Lacrimispora indolis DSM 755: one gene and its partner. Each later gene encodes a partner of the first gene's protein in a complex. Links are inferred from orthologs where the notes say so. Each region holds a gene or a part of one and is shown in the gene's direction. Other genes may lie near its edges.

Region 1 (4,813 bases):
TAGGAACATGGATATTTTGGCATAGAAAAAGAGCCTTTGGGCTCTTTTTCTATGCCAAATCCTCTGATGGGGCAGAATTGCTTTCTTCTGTTTCAGGCGGGCATTCTGTCTTTTGGGTGGCTTCGCTTATATCGGCCCGGTACTCCATGATCTCTTCCACGCTGCAGTCTAAGATCTTGCAGAGCATATCAATGGTGTGAGTGGAAACGAAGTTATTTTTCTTAAGACGTCCGATTTGTCCGGCACTGACCTTGCAGTACTTTATCAGATGGTACTGGCTGATGCTTTTCTTTTTCATAGTTTCCCAAAGTCTGTCATAAACGATCATGATTTATCACCTCTGGTCTTAATTAAACCGTGATTATCCAGTATTGCATATTATCCATAAGTGGTTTATATTATGGGAAAGGAGGAATACATAAATGAAAAAAAATATTTTTAACGTGATTTTTTATCTTATCTGCTTCTCTGTTCTCTGCAGCGCCATCTACCGCCTTGCCTTTACGGTGCCCCCGACTCCGGGAACGCCAGGCTATGAGGAATATTTTTGCGGCACAATTGTCATGAGCATTGGCATCGGGCTTATGGTGGTCGTGCCCAATCTTATCATCGAATATCTGGTGGGCAACTGGACCTCTTAGTCTTGACGCAGACAGGCTCTTCATTGTATGATGAGAAAATAAGGAAAAAATGAGGGAAGAAGAGGAAAAATCGGATGTGGTTTGCTGCCGGAGCCCTTTGCGCCATAGGTGCAGGCTTGTATTTGCGTTCTGAGTATGAAAAAGAACAGCTTTCCGTGGAAAGAACTGTTTTGAAAAGTCAAAAGATAAGAAAGGACCGTACCCTTGTGTTCCTTTCCGATTTGCACGAACACCGGTTTGGCGACGGCAATGAAAGACTTTTGGCTGCTGTGGATGAGACGGCGCCTGATCTTGTGCTGGTAGGGGGCGATATGATCTTCAGTAAGAGCAGGGCAAGCACGGATGCGGCGCTGGAGCTTATGGAAAAACTGGCCGGTAAGTATCCCGTATTTTGCGGCAACGGCAATCATGAGAACCGGCTGCTTTGGGAGCCTAAAGTGTACGGCAGCGCTTATGAAGACTATGTGAGCAGCTTAAAAAGGTTTGGTGTCAAAATGCTGGAAAACCGGACGGAACGGTATGGAGAAGATCTGGCTGTTACCGGGATCGATTTGGAACCGGGAGTTTACCGGAAATTCCGGCCGGAGCGTTTGACTGAGGAGGAGATTGAACAAAAGGCGGGAAAGGCATCCAGGGAGCGGTTTCAGATTCTGCTTTGTCATTCTCCTCTTTATTTCAGTGAGTGCAGAGGCTGGGGAGCTGATTTGACTCTGTCCGGCCATTACCACGGAGGTACCATAAGGATTCCTTACTTAGGAGGGGTTATGACACCTCAATACCAGTTTTTCCTCCCATACTGCGCCGGAGAGTTTACGGAAGGCGAAAGGCATATGATCGTGAGCAGGGGGCTTGGAACCCATTCCATCAACATTCGTTTAAACAATAAACCGCAACTGGTAGTGGTGGATTTAAAAACGAAATCATGATTTTGCGCCTGCCATATATTTACAGATGAGGAAGGATTTGATATACTGGTCAAAGGCATGCGTTAGTCTGCCTTGGAGGATTTTATGGGAATCTCTTATAAACTGGATAATTTCGAGGGTCCGCTGGATTTGCTGCTTCATTTGATCGACAAGAATAAGGTGAATATCTATGATATTCCCATTGCTGAGATTACGGAGCAGTATCTGGACTATGTCAATCACATGGAAACAGAGGATTTAAACATTGTCAGCGAGTTTCTGGTCATGGCTGCGACCCTCATTGATATAAAGGCACGAATGCTGCTTCCCAGGGAAACCAATGAGGAAGGCGAGGAGGAGGACCCAAGGGCAGAGCTTGTGGCGCGCCTTCTGGAATACAAATATTATAAATATATGTCTCAGGAACTTAGGGACCGGGAATTGGGGGCAGACCGCCTGCTGTACAAGACCCCTTCAGTTCCCCCTGAGGTGGCAAGGTACGAACCGCCGGTGGATTTGGACAAGCTTCTTGACGGCCTTACTCTGGCAAAGCTCCAGGAGATTTTCCGGGCTGTTACGAAACGCAAGTCTGACCGGGTGGATCCTATCCGAAGCCGGTTCGGCAACATTCAGAAGGAATCCATAAGCCTGGAAGATAAGATAAAATCGGTCATGGATTATGCCAGAGAGCACCGGAAATTTTCCTTCCGCAGGCTGCTTGAGCAGCAGCCGGACCGGACCCTTGTTGTTGTGACATTTTTAGCGCTTCTGGAGCTCATGAAGATCGGCAAGATCAGGCTGACCCAGGAGCATTTGTTTGATGATATGTTCATCGAAACCCTGGAGCCGGAAGGAGAAGACGGGGAACTGGATTTGTCAGATCTGGGAGAAGAAACTCCTTCCAGGGATACCGTTATGCCCGGAGAAGACTGGCAGGAAAGAGGAAATTGATGGATAAGGAAACTCTTGAGACCATTGGACCGAAAAAGAGCACAAAAGAAGAAAAAACCTGGGAAGCCGTAATTGAGGCGGTTCTTTTTACCATGGGAAATTCCGTTGAACTAAAGGCTTTGGCCGCGGCCATCGGCCAGGATGAAGCTGCAGCAAAGGAAGCTGTCCTTCGTTTGATGAAGCGCTATGATACAGGAAAAAGAGGGATGCAGATCCTGGAGCTGGAGAACAGTTACCAGATGTGCACACGGTCTGAGTATTATGAAAACTTAATCCGCGTTGCAGCTGCGCCCAAAAAGCAGGTTCTTACGGAGGTGGTTCTGGAAACTCTGTCCATCATAGCATATAAGCAGCCTGTGACAAAGCTCGAAATAGAGAAGATCCGGGGTGTTAAGTCGGATCATGCAGTCAATAAGCTGGTGGAATACAACCTGGTATATGAAGTGGGCCGTCTTGATGCACCCGGCCGGCCGGCATTGTTTGCCACCACAGAGGAATTTTTAAGAAGATTCGGCATCGGCTCCACCCAGAGTCTTCCGGTGGCCGATCCGGTAGTTGCGGCTGAGATACGCATGGAAGTGGAAGAAGAGCTTTCCGAAAGCGGGGATTTAATGCCGGCAGACCATAAAAAAGAAGATAACATTCAGGAGGAAACAAGGTGACAAAAGACATAAGAATAAAATATTTTACTGATAAAATCGAACGCTTACGCTATATTGAGGGCAAATCTGACTGGATTGATTTGCGCGCGGCGGAAGAAGTGGAGATGAAAGCAGGGGACTTTAAGCTGATTCCATTGGGAATTGCCATGGAGCTGCCTGCAGGGTTTGAAGCCCATGTGGTTCCAAGAAGCAGCACATTTAAAAATTACGGCGTGATCCAGACCAACAGCATGGGTGTGATCGATGAAACTTATTGCGGTGACAATGACCAGTGGTTTTTCCCGGCTTATGCCCTCCGGGATACAGTGATTCATATAAATGACCGAATCTGCCAGTTCCGCATTATGGAGCATCAGCCGGCCTTGTGCTTTGAGGAAGTGAAGACCCTGGGACATGAAGACCGGGGCGGCCATGGAAGCACGGGAAAACAATAACATTTCTATTGTGAGCAGAAGGCGAATCGAATTTCCTTAAAAGGAGATAATAGCATGAGAAGAAAGACAGGATATATGGCTGCCATCCTTGGACTGGCTCTGGCGGTTACTATCGGGGCAGGCGGCTGCGGGAAAAAGGAAGATAAATATTCTTACCGGGCTGCCGGGATCGAGGCACTTAACCAGGGCAACTATGACGGTGCCGTGGAAGCCTTTGACAAAGCCATTGATTCCTCCAAAGGACTGGTGGGGAAGTTTGATGTGGATGTGTTAAAGTACCGGGCAGAAGCCGAATACCTGGCAGGCGATTATACCTCCTCAGCAGACACCTATGACATACTCATCAAGGTGGATGGGGAACTGCCGGAATATTTGAATATGCGTTCTGTTTCCAAGGCAGGAGCCGGAGATCTAAAGGGCGCTATTGAGGATTATAAGAAAAGCGCCGGGCTGGATACGGAAAAAAAGGCACCGGGCAGGCTGAAAGCACTTTTGGCTGCAGGGGCTGCCATGGAGAAGGAAGGAACGGTTTCCGATGCCATGAGCCTCTATGAAGAGGCCCTTCAGGACGGGGAACAGAGCGCGGAGCTTTACAACCGGATGGGCTTATGCAAGCTGGCCGAAGAGGACTGGGATGGAGCTGCGGAATATTTTAAGAAAGGTCTTTCTGCGCCGGACAGCGCCCAGGTTCCGGAGCTTTTGTTTAACCAGGCTGTTGCCGAGGAACATAAAGGCGAATTTAAAACAGCCCTGGATTTGATGCAGCAGTATATTTCCGCTCATGGTCCTGATGAGGAAGCCGAGCGGGAGATCACATTTTTAAAGACAAGATAGGTTGGAGTGATTGATGGCAGAACTGATTGAGTTAAAAGAAATAGAGGAACGGGTGATCCTGGTGGCAGTCAGTACCGGGGATGGGGATGATGCAAAAGGATCTCTCGATGAACTGGAGGAGCTGGTAAAAACAGCGGGTGCCGTCACCGTGGATAAGATGATCCAGAACCGGGAGAGGATCCATCCGGGGACTTATCTGGGAAAAGGTAAGATCGAGGAAATAAAGGACCGGATCTGGGAGCTGGACGCAACCGGAATCGTCTGTGACGATGAACTTTCTCCGGCCCAGCTGCGGAATCTGGAAGGAGCCCTGGACACAAAGGTCATGGACCGCACCATGGTGATTCTGGATATCTTTGCTTCCAGAGCCATTACCAGAGAAGGAA
Region 2 (6,187 bases), 890 kb from region 1 along the record:
GGATAAAAGGGGTGGAACGACCACCGCTGGCTCCGCTTATTCCTACGGATAAAGGTGTTTCCCTGCTGATTGACTGCGGAGCCAATGTGGATGCAAGACCGTCCCATCTGGTACAGTTTGCCAGAATGGGGTCCCTTTACATGGAACATGTAGTGGGGGTGAAGAATCCAAGAGTGGCTATCGTCAATATCGGCGCAGAAGAAGAAAAGGGAAATGCGCTTGTAAAGGAGACCTTTCCGCTGTTAAAGGAGTGCAAGGATATCCATTTTACCGGAAGCATTGAAGCCAGAGAGATTCCACGCGGCGGCGCAGATGTCATTGTTTGTGAGGCATTTGTAGGCAATGTAATCCTGAAGCTTTACGAAGGAGTAGGCGCAACCTTAATAAACAAGGTGAAAAGCGGTATGATGGGAAGTTTAAGGAGCAAAATCGGAGCTCTGCTTGTAAAGCCAGCTTTGAAGGAAAGCCTAAAGTCGTTTGACGCATCTCAGCACGGGGGAGCGCCGCTTCTGGGACTTAATGGCCTGGTAGTAAAGACACATGGTAATTCAAAGGCGACAGAAGTGAAGAACTCCATACTTCAATGCGTAACCTTCAAAGAACAGGGAATTAATGATAAGATAAGAGAAAGTCTTAGAAAAAGTGAAGAAACGCCCTTAGGGTATACCTTTATGCCCCAAAAGCATGGGCAGGACTAAGGAACGCCCTTCGGGCATACCTTTATGCCCAAAAAGCATGGGCGGAAATAAGGAAATCAAGAATAGGAGAGAGGAAGGAAAAGAAATGGAATTTGAAAAGCTACAGAACATAATTGCAGAGGTATTAAATATTGAGCCGGATGAGGTGACCATGAACTCCACATTTGTGGATGACCTTGGCGCTGACTCCCTTGATGTGTTCCAGATTATCATGGGCATTGAGGAGGAATTTGATATTGAAATTCCGACAGAAGTGGCAGAAAACATCGTAAGTGTCAGCGACGCAGTAGAACAGATCAAGAATGCTTTAAATTAATAGATGTGGGTGCTGCCGGGGACTTTTAAGTCTGTCCGCAGCACCTTCTTTCATAATGAGAGAGAGGTGTATAATGAGCAGGAATTTAAAAGAACTGGAGGAACGGATCGGCTACCGTTTTTCGGACAGGCATCTCATGACACAGGCCATGACTCACAGCTCCTATGCCAATGAGCACCGGTTAAATAAGCTGGAATGCAACGAGCGCCTGGAATTTTTGGGGGACTCCGTGCTGGAGGTGGTTTCCAGTGACTGCCTGTATCACAAATATCCGGAGAGACCGGAGGGGGATTTGACTAAGATACGCGCCAGTATTGTATGCGAGCCGACTCTTGCCTATTGCGCGGAGTGCATAAAGCTTGGGGAATACTTACTTTTGGGCAAGGGAGAAGAGGCCACAGGAGGCAGGGGGCGTGCGTCGATCGTGTCTGATGCTATGGAAGCGCTGATAGGGGCCATTTATCTGGACGGTGGTTTTGCTAATGCAAAAGAGTTTATCCTTCGTTTCATTATGAATGATCTGGAACATAAGCAGCTCTTTTATGATAGCAAGACTATCTTGCAGGAGATCGTACAGAGTAAAACGGACGAACCTTTAAGCTATGAGCTTTTGCGGGAAGAAGGGCCGGATCACAACAAGGTATTTGAAGCCCAGGTCCTCATAGGCCAGGAGATAATCGGACAGGGAACCGGACGGACTAAAAAGGCTGCGGAGCAGGTGGCTGCTTATCATGGGATCTTAAGCCTTAAGAATGGAGAAGGGTATGTATTTAAAAAGTATTGAAATCCAGGGTTTTAAATCTTTTGCCAATAAGATCGTCTTTGAATTTCATAACGGAATTACCGGTATCGTGGGTCCTAACGGCAGCGGCAAGAGCAATGTTGCCGATGCCGTGCGCTGGGTCCTTGGTGAGCAGAAAGTAAAGCAGCTCCGAAGCTCCAACATGCAGGATGTGATTTTTTCGGGAACAGAACTGAGAAAACCTCAGGGCTTTGCCTACGTTGCAATTACCCTTGATAATTCTGACCATCACCTGACCATTGATTACGACCAGGTAACGGTTTCCCGAAGAGTTTACCGTTCCGGCGAAAGCGAGTACATGATCAATGGCAGTGCCTGCCGTTTAAAGGATATTTATGAATTGTTCTATGATACGGGAATCGGAAAAGAAGGTTATTCCATTATCGGACAGGGACAGATTGATAAGATTTTAAGCGGAAAGCCGGAAGAGCGAAGGGAATTATTTGACGAGGCTGCCGGTATTGTTAAATTTAAACGGCGCAAGCTCATTGCCCAGAAAAAGCTGGAAGATGAAAAACAGAATCTCATCCGTGTGAGTGACATCCTCACTGAGCTTGAAAAGCAGGTAGGGCCCCTTGCAAGGCAGTCCGAGGCGGCAAAGGAGTATCTCCGACTGAAGGAAGATTTAAAGAAATACGACGTGAACCAGTTCCTGATGGAAACAGAAGGGATTCAGGTTCAGATGAAGGAAAACCGGGAAAAGGAAAATATCGTATCCCTTGATCTGGAAGATGCAAAACAGGCATCAGAAGGGATCCGGGAAGAATATGACATTCTGGATACATATCTGGCGGAGCTGGAGAGGTCAGCCGGCGCGGCCAGAAATGAGAAGAATAAATCCAACGTGGAGATGGGAAGCCTGGAAGGCCGGATCAATGTATTAAAGGAACAGATTAATACAGAGCAGATGAACGCCGAACACATTGCCGGACGGGTGAGGGCCATCCATGGGGAGATCCAGATGAAAATGGCTCAGGCGGCCTCCTATGAGGAAGAACGGTCCCTGATTGCCGGCCAGGTAAAAACCGCAGTAACAGAGCTTAGAGATGCGGAAGAGACCTTAAGTTCAGAGGACGAGAAAATCCGCCTTTTGGAACAGCAGATTGAAGAGGGCAAGGGAGGCATTATTGACATCCTCAATGAAAAAGCTTCTCTGACTGCAAAACAGCAGCGGTATGAAACCATGCTGGAACAGGTGAATATGCGCCGTTCCGAGGTCTGCCAAAAGCTTTTAAAATTCAAAAGTGATGAGTCGGAGCAGGATGAACAGCTGACGGCTCTTCAAAAAGAAGCAGATGAGATCGAGGCCGGAATTGCCGAGGGCCAGAAGGCCCAGTCCCTTAGTGAAGGAAAGGCAGAAGAGCTGGAAGGCGAGGTCAAAAGGCTTAATAAGAATTTAAATGATAAGCAGCAGGAATACCATACCAGTTATACAAAGCTGGAGTCCTTAAGAAACATTGCCGAACGGTACGAAGGCTATGGCGGCAGCATCCGCCGGATTATGGAGGTAAGAGACCGGGTCCACGGCATCCATGGAGTTGTGGCGGATTTATTCACAGTGCCGAAAAAATATGAGATCGCCATTGAGACCGCTCTTGGAGGCAGCATTCAGAATATCGTTACTGATTCTGAGGCCACTGCAAAACATCTGATTGAATATTTAAAGAAAAACCGATATGGAAGGGCCACCTTCCTTCCATTGACCAGCATTGCAGGCAGGGATTCCTTCCGCCAGGACCGGGCGCTGACGGAGCCGGGAGTCTTAGGGCTTGCCAATACCCTTGTGGAAGCTGACGGCCGGTATGAAGGCCTTTTAAACTATCTGCTGGGCCGTGTGGTTGTAGTGGATACCATTGACCATGCCATCGCCCTTGCAAAGAAGTTCCAGTATTCTTTCAGGATCGTAACCCTGGAAGGAGAGCTTTTAAGCGTAGGCGGTTCCATGACAGGAGGCGCATTTAAGAATACAAGCAATTTACTGGGACGGAAACGGGAGATGGAGGAACTGGAAGGGATCTGCACCAAAGCTCTTTCTGATGTGGAACGCCTGGAAACAGAGCTGGTAATGAACGAGGGACTCCTTGCAGAATGCAGGGAGGAACTGGAAAAGATCCGTTCAGAAAAACAGCAGCTTTATTTAAAGCAAAATACGGTTAAAATAAATATACGCCGTATTGAGGATAAAAAAGAGGAAATCAAGGAATCCTACGGAGATCTGGAGCGGGAAAACGGTCAGCTGGAAGTGCAGATCCGGGAGATCGGCGCCAGCCAGCAGGAGCTTCTTTCTGCGGTTGATAAGCTGGAAAATCAGAATCAGGATACGGTAGAAGAACTGGAGCGTTTAAACGGACGTCTGGAAAAAGCCAGGTCAGACAGGGAGCAGTATTCCAAAGATTTGTCATCTGTCCAGTTAAAAGCCTCAGTTCTAAAGCAAAAGGATGATTTTGAACAGGAAAATATCCGGCGTGTAAAAGAAGAAATTCACCGTTTGGAAGAGGAGCTTGGCGGGCTTTCAAACGGTACCGACGGTTCCAACTCCATCATTGAAGAGAAACAGAAAGAAATTGAAAGCTTAAAGGGCCGGATTCAGGAAGAACTGGTACGCTCAGAAGAACTGGAAGGGGTCATTAACGAAAAGTCCGCACAAAAAGAGGCCAGTTCCAGGGAGCAGAAGGAATTATTCCGAAAGAGGGAAGAGCTTACCGGAAGAATCAGCCTTTTGGATAAAGAATTGTTCCGCTTACAAAGCCAGAAGGAAAAGCTGGATGAGTGGATGGAGAGTCATGTCAATTATATGTGGAATGAATACGAACTGACCTATTCCACTGCAAACGACTTAAGAAATGAAGAGTGGACGTCACTGCCGGAGATCAAACGCATGATCCAGTCTTTAAAAGAGGACATCCGCAAGCTTGGCAACGTCAATGTCAATGCCATCGAAGATTATAAAGAGGTATCAGAGCGCTACACCTTCATGAAGACCCAGCACGATGACCTTGTGGCAGCCGAAGCCACTCTGCTAAAGATCATTGATGAACTGGATACGGGAATGAGAAAACAGTTCGAAGAAAAGTTCCGTGAAATACGTATGGAGTTTGACAAGGTATTTAAGGAGCTTTTCGGAGGAGGACGGGGAACTTTGGAATTAGTGGAGGATGAGGATATTCTGGAGGCGGGAATCCAGATCATATCTCAGCCCCCAGGCAAAAAGCTTCAGAATATGATGCAGCTTTCCGGCGGGGAAAAGGCATTAACAGCCATTGCATTGCTGTTTGCCATTCAGAACTTAAAGCCCTCTCCATTTTGTCTTCTCGATGAGATTGAGGCAGCCCTGGACGATTCCAATGTGGACCGTTTTGCAAAATATTTGCATAAACTGACAAAATCTACTCAGTTCATTGTCATCACACACAGGCGTGGTACAATGATTTCTGCAGACCGTTTGTATGGTATTACCATGCAGGAGAAGGGCGTTTCAACCCTTGTATCTGTAAATCTGATTGAAGAAAATTTAGAAAGTTAAGGAGACCGACTATGGGTGAGAAAAAGGGATTCTTTGGGAAGCTGGTTGCTGGACTGCAGAAGACAAGGGATAATATTATTGCAGGCGTGGATTCCATTTTCAGCGGGTTTTCAGCCATTGATGATGAGTTTTATGAAGAGATTGAAGAGATCCTGATCATGGGGGACTTAGGTATCCAGACCACCATGTCCATCATGGAGGATTTGAGAAAGAAGGTAAAGGAACAAAACATCAAGGATCCGTTAGAATGCAAACAGCTCCTCATGGACAGCATCATGGAACAGATGGACTTAGGGGAAAATGCCTATGAATTTGAAACACAGCGGTCTGTTCTTTTGATTATTGGCGTCAATGGAGTGGGAAAGACCACTTCAGTGGGTAAGCTGGCCGGTCAGATGAAGGATGATGGAAAAAAGGTCATTGTAGCTGCAGCGGATACCTTTCGTGCTGCAGCCATTGAACAGCTGAGTGAGTGGGCAAAAAGGGCAGGAGTGGATATTATCGCCCAGCAGGAAGGCTCTGACCCTGCGGCAGTTGTTTATGATGCAGTTGCCGCGGCAAAATCAAGACATGCGGATATTTTGATCTGCGATACCGCAGGCCGCCTTCATAACAAGAAAAACTTAATGGAAGAGCTTAAGAAAATCAACCGGATCATTGACAAGGAATATCCGGAAGCTTACCGGGAGACTCTGGTAGTGTTGGACGGCACAACAGGACAGAACGCTCTTGTACAGGCAAAGCAGTTTATGGAGGTTGCTGATATTACCGGCATCATTCTCACAAAGCTTGACGGAACCGCAAAAGGGGGAATTGCGGTGGCGATCCAGTCAGAGCTGGGAATTCCG

What was found.
Region 2: the proteins of K401_RS0120570 (region 1) and smc are in contact, whole or in part, in a crystal structure (PDB 3ZGX), measured with the Bacillus subtilis proteins. The link is inferred for Lacrimispora indolis DSM 755 from one-to-one orthologs.

The regions. Positions count from the first base shown.
Region 1 is NZ_AZUI01000001.1:4,274,886-4,279,698, forward strand. What follows is about bases 788-3,574. They hold K401_RS0120570 (segregation and condensation protein A), read left to right. Parts: upstream 788-1,651; coding sequence 1,652-2,497; downstream 2,498-3,574. Other genes in these bases: K401_RS0120565 (metallophosphoesterase), read left to right, coding at 788-1,567; scpB (SMC-Scp complex subunit ScpB), read left to right, coding at 2,497-3,159; K401_RS0120580 (dUTP diphosphatase), read left to right, coding at 3,156-3,574. Outside these bases: K401_RS0120550 (serine hydrolase), read left to right, coding at 1-3; K401_RS0120555 (helix-turn-helix domain-containing protein), read right to left, coding at 50-328; K401_RS0120560 (hypothetical protein), read left to right, coding at 423-641; more of K401_RS0120565, read left to right, coding at 716-787; more of K401_RS0120580, read left to right, coding at 3,575-3,593; K401_RS0120585 (tetratricopeptide repeat protein), read left to right, coding at 3,648-4,427; GTPase HflX, read left to right, coding at 4,441-4,813. UniProt on the Bacillus subtilis protein: Participates in chromosomal partition during cell division. May act via the formation of a condensin-like complex containing Smc and ScpB that pull DNA away from mid-cell into both cell halves.
Region 2 is NZ_AZUI01000001.1:5,166,690-5,172,876, reverse strand. Bases 1,379-5,539 are described here. They hold smc (chromosome segregation protein SMC), read left to right. Parts: upstream 1,379-1,778; coding sequence 1,779-5,339; downstream 5,340-5,539. Other genes in these bases: ftsY (signal recognition particle-docking protein FtsY), read left to right, coding at 5,351-5,539; rnc (ribonuclease III), read left to right, coding at 1,379-1,798. Also shown: phosphate acyltransferase PlsX, read left to right, coding at 1-698; acpP (acyl carrier protein), read left to right, coding at 784-1,014; more of rnc, read left to right, coding at 1,088-1,378; more of ftsY, read left to right, coding at 5,540-6,187. UniProt on the Bacillus subtilis protein: Required for chromosome condensation and partitioning.